Regions from separate parts of the Streptosporangium sp. NPDC050284 genome, predicted to be linked through region 1. Evidence: riboswitches for the same ligand, from Rfam matches in the RefSeq annotation. Region 1 holds a riboswitch; the other holds the start of a gene.

Region 1 (7,612 bases):
GACTTCCCCGGGCACCCGCGTCAGGCGCGTCAGGCGCGTCAGGCGCGTCAGGCGAGGAAACCCCGCAGCAGCGCCGCGGTCCCCTCAAGGTGCTCGGCCACGGCGCGGCGCGCGGCTTCGGGGTCCCCGGCCAGGATGGCAGTCACGATCGCCTGGTGCTGGAGGGCGGCGTGCTCGATGTTGCGCTGGAGCACCGGGATCGCGTTGAGCAGGTCGGTGACCCGGAGCCTGGCGTCGGCGCAGGCCCCGGCGAGCAGGGCGGAGCCGGTGAGCTCGGCGATGGCGAGATGGAAGGCCGTGTCGAGGCGGCGGTAGTCCTCGGGGCCCGCCGAGTTCACCTCGCGCAGCCTCTCGCGCAGGGTCTCGCGCCGCTCCGGGGTGAGGGGGGTGGTGGCGAGCACCTGGGCCGCGCCGCACTCGACCGCCATCCTGAAGGTGAGGGCGTCGGACAGGTCGTCGGTGCCCATGTCGGCCACGGCCCGGCGCAGGTCGTCCCGGTGCGGGTGCGGCGGGGTGTTGTGGGTGAGGAAGGCGCCACCGTACCGGCCGCGGCGCACCTCCAGATAGCCCGCCTCCTGCAGCTCGCGGATGGCCTCGCGCAGGGTGACCCTGCTGATGCCGAGCTGGGCGGCGAGCTCCCGCTCGGGCGGCAGTTTCTCCGACACCAGCCCCAGCTTGATGACCTGGAGCAGGCGCTCCACCGTCTCCTCGAACGCGTTGCCGACCCGCACCGGCCGCAGCACGGCCGTCAACCGCGACAGCTCGTCCAATTATCTCCTCCGGCCCTTGACAACGCTCCCCCCGCTGCACGTCAATGGTCTAACACTAGCCCAATAAGACCCCGACGAGGAGGGCGTGTGGACGTCACCGAGCTTCAAGACGAGGTGCGGGCGGGGCGGATCGACACCGTACTGCTTGCGGTCGTCGACATGCAGGGGCGCCTCCAGGGCAAACGCCTGTCGGGGCGCTACTTCCTGGAGGAGGTGCTGCGGCACGCCTCCGAGGGCTGCAACTACCTGCTCGCGGTCGACGTCGACATGAACACGGTCGACGGCTACGCCATGTCGTCGTGGGAGCGCGGATACGGCGACTTTGTCATGAAGCCCGATATGTCCACCCTGCGCCGCGTGCCGTGGCAGGAGGGGACGGCCCTGGTGATGGCCGACCTGGTATGGGAGGACGGCTCCGACGTGACCGCCTCACCGCGCCAGATCCTGCGCAGACAACTTGCCAGGCTGGAAGAGCGGGGCTGGGGCGCCTTCGTCGGCACCGAACTGGAGTTCGTCGTCTTCGACGACACCTACGAGGACGCCTGGCGCCGCGGCTACCGCGACCTGACCCCCGCCAACCTCTACAACGTCGACTACTCCCTCCTCGGCACCGCCAGGGTCGAGCCGCTGCTGCGCAGGATCAGGCTCGGCATGGAGGGCGCGGGCATGTACGTCGAGTCGGCCAAGGGCGAGTGCAACCTCGGCCAGCACGAGATCGCCTTCCGCTTCGCCGAGGCCCTGTCCAGCTGTGACAACCACTCGATCTACAAGAACGGCGCCAAGGAGATCGCCTCCCAGGAGGGCATGGCGATCACCTTCATGGCCAAGCCGAACCAGCGCGAGGGCAACTCCTGCCACATCCACATCTCGCTCAGGGACACCGGCGGGGAGCCGGTGATGGCCGGTTCCGGGCCGCACGGGCTGTCGGCGGCGGGAGGACACTTCATCGCCGGGCAGATCGCGCTGATGCGCGAGCTCACCCTGCTGTACGCGCCGAACATCAACTCCTACAAGCGGTACGTGCAGGGCAGCTTCGCCCCCACCGCGGTCAAGTGGGGCGTGGACAACAGGACGTGCGCGCTGCGCCTGGTCGGCCACGGCCCCTCGCTGCGGATCGAGAACCGGGTGCCCGGCGGCGACGTGAACCCCTATCTGGCGGTCTCGGCGCTGATCGCGGCCGGCCTGCACGGCATCGAGAACGAGCTGCCGCTTGAGGACGCCTTCACGGGGAACGCCTACTCCTCGGGCGAGGAGACCGTGCCGAGCACGCTGCGCGACGCGCTGGAGCTCTGGGAGACCTCCGAGTTCGCGGCGGCCGCCTTCGGTGAGGACGTCGTGGCGCACTACGCGAACAACGCCCGGGTCGAGCTCGCCGCCTTCGACGCGGCGGTGACCGACTGGGAGCTTTTCCGGGGATTCGAACGGATGTGAATGTGAAGATCATAAATCCGGCGACGGAAGAGGCCGTCGCCGAGATCGAGATGGCCGACGCCGCCGAGATCGACAGGGCCGTGGAGCGTGCCAGGCACGCCTTCGCGCACTGGCGGAACGTCGCACCGGGGGACCGTGCCCGGCTGCTGCGCCGTTTCGCCTCGCTGGTGCGCGAGCACGCCGAGGAACTCGCCCTGCTGGAGGTCGCCAACGCCGGGCACACGATCGGCAACGCCCGCTGGGAGGCGGGCAACGTCGCCGACGTGCTCGACTTCTACGCGGGGGCGCCGGAGCGTGACCACGGCCTGCAGATCCCGGTGCCCGGCGGGCTCGATGTCACCTTCAGGGAGCCACTCGGCGTCGTCGGCGTGATCGTGCCGTGGAACTTCCCGATGGTCATCATGACCTGGGGGGCGGCCCCCGCGCTGGCCGCGGGCAACACCGTGATCGTCAAGCCCGCCGAGTGGACGCCGCTCACCGCCCTGCGGGTGGCCGAGCTGGCGCTGGCCGCCGGTCTGCCCGAGGGGGTGTTGCAGGTCCTGCCGGGGGCCGGGGAGGTCGCGGGTGCCCGGTTGGTCGAGCACCCGGGGGTGGCGAAGATCGTGTTCACCGGCTCGACCGAGGTCGGCAAGCAGATCGCCGCGACCTGCGCCGGACAGGTCAAGCGGCTCACCCTGGAGCTGGGCGGCAAGAGCGCCAACGTGGTCTTCGCCGACGCCGACCTGGAGAAGGCCGCGGCGACCGCGCCGTACGCGGTGTTCGACAACGCGGGCCAGGACTGCTGTGCGCGCTCCCGGATCCTGGTCGAGCGCTCGGTCCACGACGAGTTCCTCGCGCGGTTCGGCGAGGCGGTGCTGAACGTCCAAGTCGGCGACCCCCGCGACGAGGCCACCGAGATGGGCCCGCTGATCAGCGCCGAACACAGGGAGCGGGTGGCCTCCTTCGTCACCGAGCCGCCCCACCTGCGGGGCGCGTGCCCGTCGGGGCCGGGGTTCTGGTTCCCGCCGACGGTCCTGACGCCCCGGTCGGCCGACGACCGGGCGTTCACCGAGGAGATCTTCGGCCCCGTGGTGTCGGTGGTGCCGTTCGACGACGAGGCGGACGCCGTACGGATCGCCAACGACACCCCGTACGGCCTGAGCGGGTCCATCTGGACCCGCGACGTCGGCCGGGCGCTTCGGGTGGCCAGGGCGGTGGAGGCGGGCAACCTCAGCGTCAACTCGCATTCGAGCGTCCGCTACTGGACCCCGTTCGGCGGTTTCAAGCAGTCGGGCCTCGGCCGCGAACTGGGCCCCGACGCCCTGTCAGCGTTCACCGAGACCAAGAACGTCTTCATTTCCGAGGAGTAGAAGCGATGCTGCGTTTGCAGGACCGTTTGCAGGACAGGGTCGCCGTCATCACCGGCGCCGGAAGCGGGATCGGCCTCGCCACCGCGCGCCGGTTCGCCGCCGAAGGCGCCCGCGTCGTGTGCGTGGACCTGGACGAGACGACCGGCTCGGCGGCCGCCGAGGAGGTCGGGGGACTGTTCGTGCGGGCCGACGTGACCGACGAGGACGACGTCGCCCGCGTGTTCCAGACCGCGTTCGACACCTACGGCAGCGTGGACATCGCGTTCAACAACGCGGGCATCTCGCCGCCCGAGGACGACTCGATCCTGGAGACCGGCATCGACGCCTGGCGCCGGGTCCAGGAGGTGAACCTCACCTCGGTCTACCTGTGCTGCAAGCACGCCATCCCGTACATGCGGCGGCAGGGCAAGGGGTCGATCATCAACACCGCGTCGTTCGTCGCCGTGATGGGGTCGGCGACGAGCCAGATCTCCTACACCGCCTCCAAGGGCGGGGTGCTCGCCATGTCCCGCGAGCTGGGCGTGCAGTTCGCCCGCGAGGGGATCCGGGTGAACGCGCTGTGCCCGGGGCCGGTGAACACGCCGCTGCTGCAGGAGCTGTTCGCCAAGGACCCCGAGCGGGCGCAGCGCCGCCTCGTCCACATCCCGGTGGGCCGCTTCGCCGAGGCGTCCGAGATCGCCGCCGCGGTGGCGTTCCTCGCCTCGGACGACGCGAGCTTCATCACCGGCTCCGAGTTCCTGGTGGACGGCGGCATCTCCGGCGCGTACGTCACCCCGCTGTAGACCTCGTGTCCCTCTCCCCCGTGGGTCGTCCCGGCATGTCCCCGGCCCTTTCCCGGGTCGGCCCGCCGTGGTCGATACCGTGCGAGGAGGGGACGCGGCTCCACCGCCCGGCTTCGGGGGCAGCCAGGAGTTCCGGCAAGAGCAAGACAGGAGATCATGTCCCGTCCCGTCATCGGCATCACCTGCTATGTCGAGCCCGCGCGCTTCACCGTCTGGGAGACGACCACCGCGCTTCTGCCGTACGACTACGTCGACCACGTGGCCCGCGCGGGCGGGCAGCCGGTGATCCTGCCCCCCGCCGGCGACCCCTCGGCGCTGGTGGAACGCCTGGACGGGCTGATCCTCGCCGGTGGCGGTGACGTCGGCCCCGAGCGGTACGGGCGGGAGCCGCACGAGCGGACCGGCTACGTCAGGCCGTTCCGCGACGACGCCGAGCTGGGACTGGTCGAGGCGGCTCTGGAGCGGGGCACGCCGTTGTTGGGGATCTGCAGGGGCATGCAGATCCTGAACGTCTCGCTGGGCGGCAGCCTCCACCAGCACCTGCCCGACGTGGTCGGCCACGCCGGGCACGCCCCGGCCCCCGGCCGGTACGGCAGGATGCCGGTGCGGCTCGCCCCCGGCAGCCACACCTCGAAGATCTTCGGGACCGAGACCGTGGAGGTGGCCCACTACCACCACCAGGCCCTCGACCGGCTCGCCGAGGGCCTCACCGTGACCGCCCACGCCGAGGACGGCACGGTCGAGGCCGTGGAAGTGGACGACCACCCCTTCGCCGTCGCCGTCCAGTGGCACCCCGAGACCGACGACGAGTCGGCTCTGTTCGAGGCGCTGGTACGGCACGCCGCCCCCTGACCGGCACGGATCGGGGCCGTGAGGGGATTTCGCTCGGCCGGTGCGGGCGGTTAGGCTGGCGGCGACACCGGTGAACCCGTGCGGGAGAGCGTCCTGACAGCCAGCCCAGGACCCCTGAAGGAGCAAGCCCTCCCCGCGAACCTCTCAAGGCAAAGGACCGTGCGGGTAGGTGCCCTCTGGAAAGCAGGTCCCACGACCTCGCCGAAGGTGAAAGTCCGGTAAAACTCGGATGAAACTCTCAGGCACCCACGACAGAGGGGGAGGATGCTCTCATCTGTCCCTTGTCTGAGGTGCGCACATGTCCCGACCTACGCCGCTGCGCGGCGTCCACGAGTCCCTCGGCGCGACGCTGACCGACTTCGCGGGCTGGCTGATGCCGCTCCGCTACGGCAGCGAGTCGGCCGAGCACAACGCGGTCCGCAAGGCGGCCGGCCTGTTCGACCTCTCCCACATGGGTGAGATCTTCGTGACGGGCCCGCAGGCCGCCGAAGCCCTCGACTACGCGCTGATCGGCCACCTCTCCGCGCTGGAACCCGGCCGCGCCCGCTACACGATGATCGTTGACGCCGGGGGAGGCGTGCTGGACGACCTGATCGTCTACCGGCTCGCCCCCGCCGAGTTCATGGTCGTCGCCAACGCCTCCAACTACCCCCGGGTGGCCGCCGAGCTGACCGGCCGCGCCAAGGGCTTCGACGCCGCGGTGGACGACCGCTCCGACCGGTACGCACTGGTCGCGGTCCAGGGGCCGCGCTCCGTGGAGATCCTGGGCTCGCTCACCGACGCCGACCTCGAAGGGCTCAGGTACTACGCCGGCCTGCCCGCCGTCGTCGCGGGCCGCGAGGCCCTCGTCGCCCGTACGGGATACACCGGCGAGGACGGCTTCGAGTTGTTCGTCGCGGCCGAGGACGCCGAGCCGCTCTGGGCCGCCCTCACCGAGGCGGGCGCGCCGCACGGCCTGATCCCCGCGGGCCTGTCCGCCCGCGACACCCTCCGGCTGGAAGCCGGGATGCCGCTGTACGGCAACGAGCTGTCGGCCGGCCTGACCCCGTTCGACGCCGGGCTGGGCCGTGTGGTGAGGTTTGACAAACCGGGCGACTTCGTCGGCCGGGCCGCCCTCGAATCCCTCAAGGACGTCCCGCCGTCCCGCCGCCTGGTGGGCCTCGTCGCGACCGGCCGCAGGGTGCCCCGGCACGGGTATCCGGTGGTGGTCGCCGGTGACGGCGCGGTCGTCGGTGAGGTCACCAGCGGGGCGCCCTCCCAGTCACTGGGCAGGCCCATCGCGATGGCCTACGTGGACAACGACCAGTCGTCAGGACTGGCCGTCGACATCAGGGGCAGCCACGAGCCGGTCGAGATCGTCGCACTGCCTTTCTACAGGAGGAAAAAATGAGCAGCATTCCCGAGGACCTGCACTACACCAAGGAACACGAGTGGATCTCCGGCATCGATGACGGCCTCACCCTCACCGTGGGCATCACCGCCTACGCCGCCGAGGCGCTGGGTGACGTGGTCTACGTGCAGGTGCCCGAGGTCGGCGCGACGGTCGCCTCCGGTGACGCCGTCGGCGAGGTCGAGTCGACCAAGTCGGTGAGCGACATCTTCGCGCCGGTCAACGGCGAGATCGTGGAGGTCAACCAGGCCGTCGTGGACGACCCCTCGCTTGTTAACAGCGACTCCTACGGTGAGGGCTGGCTGTTCCGCGTACGTCTTGAGGGCTCCGCCGACGACCTGCTGTCGCCCGAGGAGTACGCCGCGCTCACCTCAGGTGAGTCCTAAGCCTTTCCCCGCTCGCGTCACGGTCACGCGCGTCGGAGGGCGCGCGTGGCCGTCCACGCTGGAAGGATTCAGATGACGATCAGCGTCTTCGATCTCTTCAAGATCGGAATCGGCCCGTCCAGCTCGCACACCGGCGGCCCGATGGCCGCCGCCCACAAGTTCGCCCGCGGCCTCCACCAGGACGGGCTCCTGGAGAAGACAGCCCGGGTGAGCGCCGTCCTGTACGGCTCGCTGGGCCTGACCGGCAAGGGCCACGGCAGCGACAAGGCCGTGCTGCTCGGCCTGTCCGGCGAGAAACCCGAGCTCGTCGACGTCGACGCGGTCGAGGGCCGGCTCGCCGCCATGCGCGAGTCGGGCACCATCTCCCTGTACGGATCGCGCGAGATCCCCTTCGTCATCGGCGAGGACCTCGTCTTCGAACGCAAGATCTCGCTCCCCGGCCACCCCAACGGCATGCGCTTCACCGCCCTGTCCGAGTCCGGCGAGACGATCCGCGAGAAGGTCTACTACTCGGTCGGCGGCGGCTTCGTCGTCGACGAGAACGCCACCGGCGCCGACCGGATCAAAGCCGACGACACCGTCCTGCCGTACCCCTTCACCACGGCCGCCGAGCTGCTCGCCCAGTGCGCGGAGACCGGCCTGTCCATCTCCG
Region 2 (7,612 bases), on a different contig from region 1:
GGGCCGCATGGCCATATGTCAACATGCAGATGCTCGTCCCCGTCATACGTGGGAACGGAGACCCATCGGTGACGGTGCCGCCGGATGTCCGATGCCCACCCCCGTGCCCGGTGTGACACGGGCGAGCCGACACGAGAGATCCGGAGGCACGCCGATGTGCCCGCACGAGCCGTCCTGTCCGTCCGCCGACGCGCTGGACCGCGAAGCCGCCCGCACCATGGCGGCCCACCCCGAGCAGGGCTGGAGCCTGCTCTGCAACGGTGTTGTGCTGTTCGAGGACACCGGCGAGCTCCTCCCCGACGGTGCTGTCATCGAGCCGCACCGGCCACTGGCCGGCGTCGTCTAAAGACCCGTCACCCCCGACCGGTCACGCCGAGCGGGTCCACCGAGCCCGGCCGCATCCTCGTGTCGAGCCACTCGGCGACCACCTCGCCCACCCTGGTGGGACTCCTCCCGAGGTCGTGACCCTCTCCCGGCAGCACCACCAGGCGCGCGGCGTCCGCCGCCTCGGGCACGCCGAACGGGTCACGGTCTCCGCTCACCACCAGCACGTCCACACCCGCCGCACGCAGCTCCCCCGCGCGTGACCGCTCCGGCTTCCTCGGCGGGTGCAGGGGGAACGCCAGCGCGACGACCGCGTGGGCACCGACCCGCTCGGCCGTACGGCACGCGACCCTCGCCCCGTTGCTCCGCCCGCCCTGCGCCAGCGGCAGCCCCGGATAGCGCCCGCGCAACCCCGCCACCAGCCTCTCCCACGCCTCGTCCTGCTTGACCGCCGACCCCGGCGCCCGGGCCCCGCGCACGCGGAACGGCTGTAGCACCCGCGCGACCGTCCCGCCGATCGCCGTCACGGCGTCCCGCACGGCCAGCAGGTCGGGGGCGTCCACTCCCCCGGCCGAGCCGTGGGTGAGCACCAGCAGGAAGCGCGGGGCGGCCACCTCGTCGATCTCCACGAGGGCCGGGCCGTGCGGGGTCACGATCTCCAGGGGCCCGGCCGTGCCCACCGCAAGCCGGGATCCCGGAGTGGTCTGCGGGGCGGACGTCTGCGCGAGGGGGGTGGACTCGAAGGTGGACACGAATCTCGTCCTAACGACTGATGCCCGGCGGCCGGGGGCGAGGGAACAATCGAAGCGTGCAGGACTACCAAGATATCCGCCAGGACATGCGCGCCACCATCGAGGCCCGACGCGACCTCGGCCCGGAGTACGAGGCCGCGCTCGTCGACTCGTTCGTGTCACGTCTCGACGCGACCATCGCCCACCGGGTGCGCGCCGAGTTGCACGCCTCCGGGGCGCCGACGGCCAAACCGCGCAAGAACACGAACTCCTCGATCCCGATCGCCCTCGGTTCGATGGGCATCGGGATCCCGCTCACCGCCATCGCCGCGCAGAACGCCGGCACCGCCGGACTACTGCTCGCCTGGGGCGGAATCGTCGCGATCAACTTCGCCCACGCCCTGAGCCGCTGGCGGGAGCGCGACTGAGGGTGAGGGGGCCGCGGGGACGGAGAGGCGCCTCCCCGCGGATCCGCCTCCGGGGCACCCGCCGCTCCCGGACAGCGTCCGGCCGAGCCTCATCGGCCCGACGTCCGCCCCCGGAGCGACCGCCGCTCCCTCACGGTCCCCGAGGTCGCCGGACCTCAGAGATCCCGGTCGAGGCGCAGGCGGACCTCACCGGCGAGGTCCTCGTCGGCGCTGTCCAGACCGTAGCGCCACACCCGCTCGGCGTCCTCGTCGCGCCCCCTGAGCGGAAGGGTGCGCGCCAGGAGCTCGATGGCCAGCGCACCGGTCTCCACGTCTCCGCCCTCCTCGATCGCACCGGAGAACTCGGCGCAGGCCATCTCCAGATGAGCGATGCCGAGCATCACCCGCAGCCTCGGCACCTCGGCCGCCTCCGGCACCGAGAGCGCCTCCAGGAGCACCTGCGCGGCCTCGGTCGGCTCGCCCTCCTCGAGGAACACCTCCGCCAGCCGCTGAGCGGCCCGAGGAGCGATCTCCGGGTCACGGGTGGCGAGCGCCTCGCGAAGCGACCGCTCGGCCTCCTCCTCGCCCGTGGCGAGCCGCGCGAGGGCCATGTGCGCCAGCGGGACGTAGGCGGGGTGGCCGACACCCAGCGCGGCCTGCCAGGCGGCGCGGGCCTGCTCCGCCAGGTCCTCCCTCTCGAAGCTCCCCGCGAGCAGGCAGGCGGCCTGGGCGGCGAATTCCGGGTGCCCGGTCGCCAGCGCGGTGCGCGCGGCCGCGCGGGAGCCCTGCACGTCTCCGCTCTCCTCCAGCACCACCGCGAGCCCCACCGCCGCCTGGGCCCTGTCGGGGTCGTCGGGATCGGCGACCAGCTCAGCGAAGATCGTGGCGGCGCCGTCGAGATCGCCCGACTCGGCCAGTCTTCGCGCGGTGTCCAAGGGACGGGTGTCCACCTCAGGCATCATGATCCTTCCGGATACGGAGACGCCCCGAGCCTAACGACTCGGGGCCTCGTCCGTCCCCCCGCATTCCCGGCGGATATCACGGTTCGCGCGGGTTTCCCGGCTCTCGCCGAGGTCGGCGGGATCAGTCCTCGTACGCCTCCAGGGGAGGGCAGGAGCAGACCAGGTTACGGTCGCCGTAGGCCTGGTCGATGCGGCGGACCGGCGACCAGTACTTGCCCTCGCGCACCGACGGCAGCGGGTAGGCCGCCTCGGTGCGGCTGTAGGGGTGGGCCCACTCGTCGACGACGAGGCTGTCGGCCGTGTGCGGGGCGTTGCGCAGCGGGTTGTCGGTCCTGTCGTACGCGCCGGAGGCGACCTTCGCGATCTCCTCGCGGATCGAGATCATCGCCTCGCAGAACCGGTCGAGTTCGGCCAGGTCCTCGCTCTCGGTCGGCTCGATCATCAGCGTTCCCGCCACGGGGAAGGACATGGTCGGGGCGTGGAAGCCGTAGTCGATGAGGCGCTTGGCCACGTCGTCGACCGTCACCCCGGTCTCCTTGGTGATCTGGCGCAGGTCGACGATGCACTCGTGGGCGACGAGACCGCCGCGGCCGGTGTAGAGGACCGGGTAGTGGGGGCTGAGCCTGCGGGCCAGGTAGTTGGCCGACAGGATGGCCTGCTCGGTCGCCGCCTTCAGGCCGTCGGCGCCCATCATCCGGATGTAGGCCCAGGAGATGGGCAGGATGCCCGCCGAGCCGTACGGCGCGGCCGAGACCGGGCCGACCGCCGTACCCTCACGCAGCGGATGGCCGGGCAGATAGTCGGCCAGGTGGGCGCGGACCGCGACCGGGCCGACGCCGGGGCCGCCGCCGCCGTGCGGGATGCAGAAGGTCTTGTGCAGGTTGAGGTGGGAGACGTCCGCCCCGAACTCCCCCGGCCTGGCCAGGCCGACCAGCGCGTTGAGGTTGGCGCCGTCGACGTAGACCTGCCCGCCGGCCTCGTGCACCAGCTCGCAGATCCGGACGATCGTCTCCTCGTACACGCCGTGCGTGGACGGGTAGGTCACCATGATCGCGGCGAGTTGCCCGCGGTGCTTGTCGATCTTCGCGACGAGGTCGCCGAGGTCGACGTTGCCCTTGTCGTCGCAGGCGACCACGGCCACGCGCATGCCCGCCATGACGGCGCTCGCGGCGTTGGTGCCGTGCGCGGACGAGGGGATCAGGCAGACGTCGCGGCCCGGCTCTCCGCGCGCGGTGTGGTAGGCGCGGATCGCCAGCAGCCCTGCGAACTCCCCTTGCGAGCCGGCGTTCGGCTGAAGCGACACGGCGTCGTAGCCGGTGACCTCGGCGAGCCAGCGCTCCAGCTCCCCGATCAGCTCGATGTAGCCCGCGGCCTGGTCCTCGGGCGCGTACGGGTGCAGCCCGGCGAACTCCGGCCAGGTGATCGGCTCCATCTCGGTGGTCGCGTTGAGCTTCATGGTGCAGGAGCCCAGCGGGATCATCGACCGGTCGAGCGCGATGTCCTTGTCCTGGAGCCTTCGCAGGTAGCGCAGCATGGCCGTCTCGGAACGGTGGCTGTGGAAGACCGGATGGGTCAGGTAGTCGCTGACCCGCGCCAGCGCGGCGGGCAGCGCGTCGTGGGCGGCGGCGTCGAGGTCGGCCAGCACGGCGCCGCTGATCTCGAAGGCGGCCAGGACCTGCTCCAGGTGGAGCGGCTCGGTCCTCTCGTCGCAGGTGACGCCCACGTGGTCGGCGTCGACCAGGCGCAGGTTGACGCCGTTCTCGCGGGCCGTGGCGACGATCTCCTCGGCGCGGCCGGGCACCCTGGCGAGCACGGTGTCGAAGAAGGTGTCGTGCACGACCTCGACACCGCCCTGGCGCAGGCCCTCGGCGAGCACGACGGCGTACCTGTGGGTGCGCCGGCCGATTCTGCGCAGGCCCTCGGGGCCGTGGTAGACGGCGTACATGCCGGCGATCACGGCGAGCAGCACCTGCGCGGTGCAGATGTTGCTGGTGGCCTTCTCGCGGCGGATGTGCTGCTCGCGGGTCTGAAGGGCGAGCCGGTACGCGGGACGCTTGTCGGCGTCCTGGGAGACCCCCACCAGGCGGCCGGGCAATTGGCGCTGGAGACCGTCGCGGACCGCCATGTAGGCGGCGTGGGGGCCGCCGAAGCCGAGGGGGACGCCGAAGCGTTGCGAGGATCCGACGGCGATGTCGGCGCCGAGCTCGCCGGGCGCGGCCAGGAGGGTGAGGGCGAGCAGGTCGGCGGCGGCGACCACCTGGGCGCCGCGCGCGTGGGCGGCGTCGGCGATGGCGCGGAAGTCACGGACCCTGCCGCTGGCGCCGGGATACTGCACGAGTACCCCGAAACACTCGGGAAGCTCGGCGGTGAAGTCGCTCTCGACCAGCTCGATGCCGAGCGGCTCGGCGCGGGTGCGCAGCACCGCCTTGGTCTGCGGCAGCGCGTCGGCGTCGACCACGAACACCTTCGAGGGGCCGCGGCCGGCGCGGCGGGCCAGGGTCATCGCCTCGGCGGCGGCGGTGGCCTCGTCGAGCAGGGAGGCCCCGGCGACGTCGAGGGCGGTCAGGTCGGAGACGACGGTCTGGAAGTTGATCAGGGCCTCCAGACGGCCCTGGGAGATCTCCGGCTGGTAGGGCGTGTACGCGGTGTACCAGCCGGGGTTCTCCAGGAGGTTGCGGCGGATGACGCCCGGAGTGATCGTGTCGTGGTAGCCCAGGCCGATCATCGAGGTGAGCACGGTGTTGCGCCCGGCGAGGACTCGCAGCTCCGCGAGGGCCTCGGACTCCCCTGCCGCCGGGGGCAGGCTCAGCCGTCCCGCGGAGCGGATCGCCTCGGGCACGGCCACCGCGACCAGGTCGGCTACCGAGGCGAATCCGACCGCCTCCAGCATGCGGGTCTGGCCGGCGTCGTCCGGCCCTATGTGGCGGGTGGAGAACGGCAGGGAGCCGAGTTCGCTGAGCGATGACAGGTCGGTCATTGTGAAGCCTCCCGGGACGGGGTGGAGACCGGCGCTGGGCGCGGGCGTATGCCTGGTCTCCCCCTCTGTCATCACGACCGTCTCACGCGTCGTGACCTGAGAGCTTCACCTACCCGTGGCGGGAGGCTTGCACCGTCGGTGAGGCGCACCTGGCCGGCGCGCCTGCTTTCCAGAGTTGCCTCGTCCGTGCGGTACCGGGTGCCTGAGAGATTCCGGGGAGGTTGCTCCTTCGGCGCCCCGCTCACTGTCGGGGTCTCTCCCGCACAGGGTCAGCAGCGAGTCCGAGTTTACCCGGTTCGTCGTACTCTGCGACGGCGGGCCAGCTCATCGGCCTGATGATCGCCTAAAGGGCCCTCGCTCGACTCCGCACGTTCGCCGGGCAGATCCGCGAGGGAGCCCTCCACCTCCTGCCACACCCGTCCCAGTGCTATGCCGAAGACTCCCTGGCCGCCCTGGAGGAGGTCGATCACCTCGTCGGGCGAGGTGCACTCGTAGACGCTCACCCCGTCGCTCATCAGGGTGATCCCGGCCAGGTCGTTGACGCCCCGGTCGCGCAGGTGCTGCACGGCGATGCGGATCTGCTGGAGGGAGACTCCGGTGTCGAGGAGCCGTTTGACGACCTTGAGGACCAGGATGTCGCGAAAGCCGTAAAGGCGTTGGGAGCCGGATCCGTGGGCGGCTCTCACAGTGGGCTCGACGAGGCCGGTGCGCGCCCAGTAGTCGAGTTGCCGGTAGGTGATACCGGCCGCGGAACAGGCCGTCGGGCCCCTGTAGCCGATGTCGGCGGGCACCTTCACCGGTTGCCCGTCGAACAGCAGACCCTCTTCACCCGCGCGCTGACGTGCCGACTGGCGTCGTTTCGGGTCATCCTGATCGGCGTTTCTACCCTCGCCGCTGCTGACCGCCACGCGGACCTCCGGCTTTCTCTCATCCCACGGCCTGATCTGGGGGTTTACGCACGGCCGCAGGGTTCACATGCACCGTAGGACTGGGGCCAAGTCCAGTCAACGACCTCACTCGGCGCGTCGTGAAGCGTAAATGCACCGAAATTCCTACCCCGCGCGGCCGAAGTCCTCGGGCGTGATCGTGTCAAGGAACTCCCTGAACTTCTCCACCTCGTCCTCCTGGTCGTCGGGGATGATCACCCCCGCCTCCCGGACCACATCCTCACTCGCGAAGATACGTGCACCGGTGCGAAGTGCCAAGGCGATCGAGTCCGAGGGACGCGCGCTCACCTCCACCCCGTTGGAGAACACGAGATCGGCGAAGAAGATGCCGTCGCGCAGGGCGACGATGTTGACCGTGCTCAGCCGGACTCCGAGCCCTTCGAGCACGTCACGGAACAGGTCATGAGTGAGCGGCCGGGGTGGTGGCTCCTCGGCCTGGGCCATGGCGATCGCCGTGGCTTCTGTCATGCCGATCCAGATAGGTAGGTAACGCTCCCCATGTGTCTCTTTCAACAAGACGATCGGCTGGTTGGAGGGCATTTCAACTCGAACGCCCACGACCTCCATCTGCAACACGGGCTGCTCCGTCTTCGCTGGATTCCGACCGGTTTGTTCAACGTAACACTCGTGGGGGTACGAGTGCCTGGTCAGGCTCTCACCGACCGAGAGCCCCACGCACGCCGGAACGCAGCAGCGAGGCGTGCAATTCCAGCAGCAGGCCGGAAATCTCCCTCGCCGTCTCGTCGGCCTGGTCGATCGCGCCCGGCCCGCGACGGCGCAGCAGAGGGGCGACGGCCTGCTCCACCAGACCCGCCTCGCGCTCGGCCGCGGCCTTGACCGCCCTCAGGTGGCGGGCGCGCAGGCCGAAGGCGGCGAGGGCTCCGACGCTGCGGGCCACGGCCAGCGCCTCGGCGTCGTAGTAGCGGGCCACCGCAGCCAGCAGGCCGTAGTCCTCAAGCTCGGCGAGGGTCTCCTCGTCGAGCTCGGCGGCGGAGATCAACTCCTCGCGGGTGAGCCTGAGCTCGGGAGGAGCGTCGTCGGGGACGGCGCGCGGCCGGGCGGCCGGGCGCTCCTCGCGATCGGCCGCCTCCAGATGATCCTTGATCACTCGCAGCGGCAGGTAGCGGTCACGCTGCTCGCTGAGGATGTAACGGAGCCGCTCGACGTCGGCGTAGCTGAACTTGCGGTAACCGGAGGGACTGCGCTCCGGCTCGATCAACCCCTCGCCCTCCAGGAAACGAATCTTGGAGATGCTGACGTCGGG

What was found. A riboswitch is a leader RNA that binds a small molecule or an ion and turns the genes downstream of it on or off. The one in region 1 is predicted to bind glycine.
Region 2: linked by a shared signal. The riboswitch ahead of gcvP (aminomethyl-transferring glycine dehydrogenase) and the one ahead of gcvT (glycine cleavage system aminomethyltransferase GcvT) in region 1 are both predicted to bind glycine.

Annotation. Positions count from the first base shown of each region.
Region 1 is NZ_JBITIZ010000007.1:377,199-384,810, reverse strand. Features, by position in the region: gene ACIBH4_RS19225 (FCD domain-containing protein) at 48-770, opposite strand; gene ACIBH4_RS19220 (glutamine synthetase family protein) at 834-2,201, shown strand; gene ACIBH4_RS19215 (aldehyde dehydrogenase family protein) at 2,204-3,550, shown strand; gene ACIBH4_RS19210 (3-oxoacyl-ACP reductase) at 3,556-4,332, shown strand; gene ACIBH4_RS19205 (gamma-glutamyl-gamma-aminobutyrate hydrolase family protein) at 4,489-5,184, shown strand; glycine riboswitch at 5,256-5,354, shown strand; glycine riboswitch at 5,355-5,449, shown strand; gene gcvT (glycine cleavage system aminomethyltransferase GcvT) at 5,483-6,574, shown strand; gene gcvH (glycine cleavage system protein GcvH) at 6,571-6,960, shown strand; gene ACIBH4_RS19190 (L-serine ammonia-lyase) at 7,033-7,612, shown strand, end outside.
Region 2 is NZ_JBITIZ010000013.1:236,636-244,247, forward strand. Features, by position in the region: gene ACIBH4_RS28600 (DUF5999 family protein) at 155-346, shown strand; gene ACIBH4_RS28605 (alpha/beta family hydrolase) at 354-986, opposite strand; gene ACIBH4_RS28610 (hypothetical protein) at 1,133-1,483, shown strand; gene ACIBH4_RS28615 (tetratricopeptide repeat protein) at 1,639-2,421, opposite strand; gene gcvP (aminomethyl-transferring glycine dehydrogenase) at 2,546-5,401, opposite strand; glycine riboswitch at 5,581-5,673, opposite strand; gene ACIBH4_RS28625 (MerR family transcriptional regulator) at 5,689-6,309, opposite strand; gene ACIBH4_RS28630 (bifunctional nuclease family protein) at 6,454-6,924, opposite strand; gene ACIBH4_RS28635 (MerR family transcriptional regulator) at 7,004-7,612, opposite strand, start outside.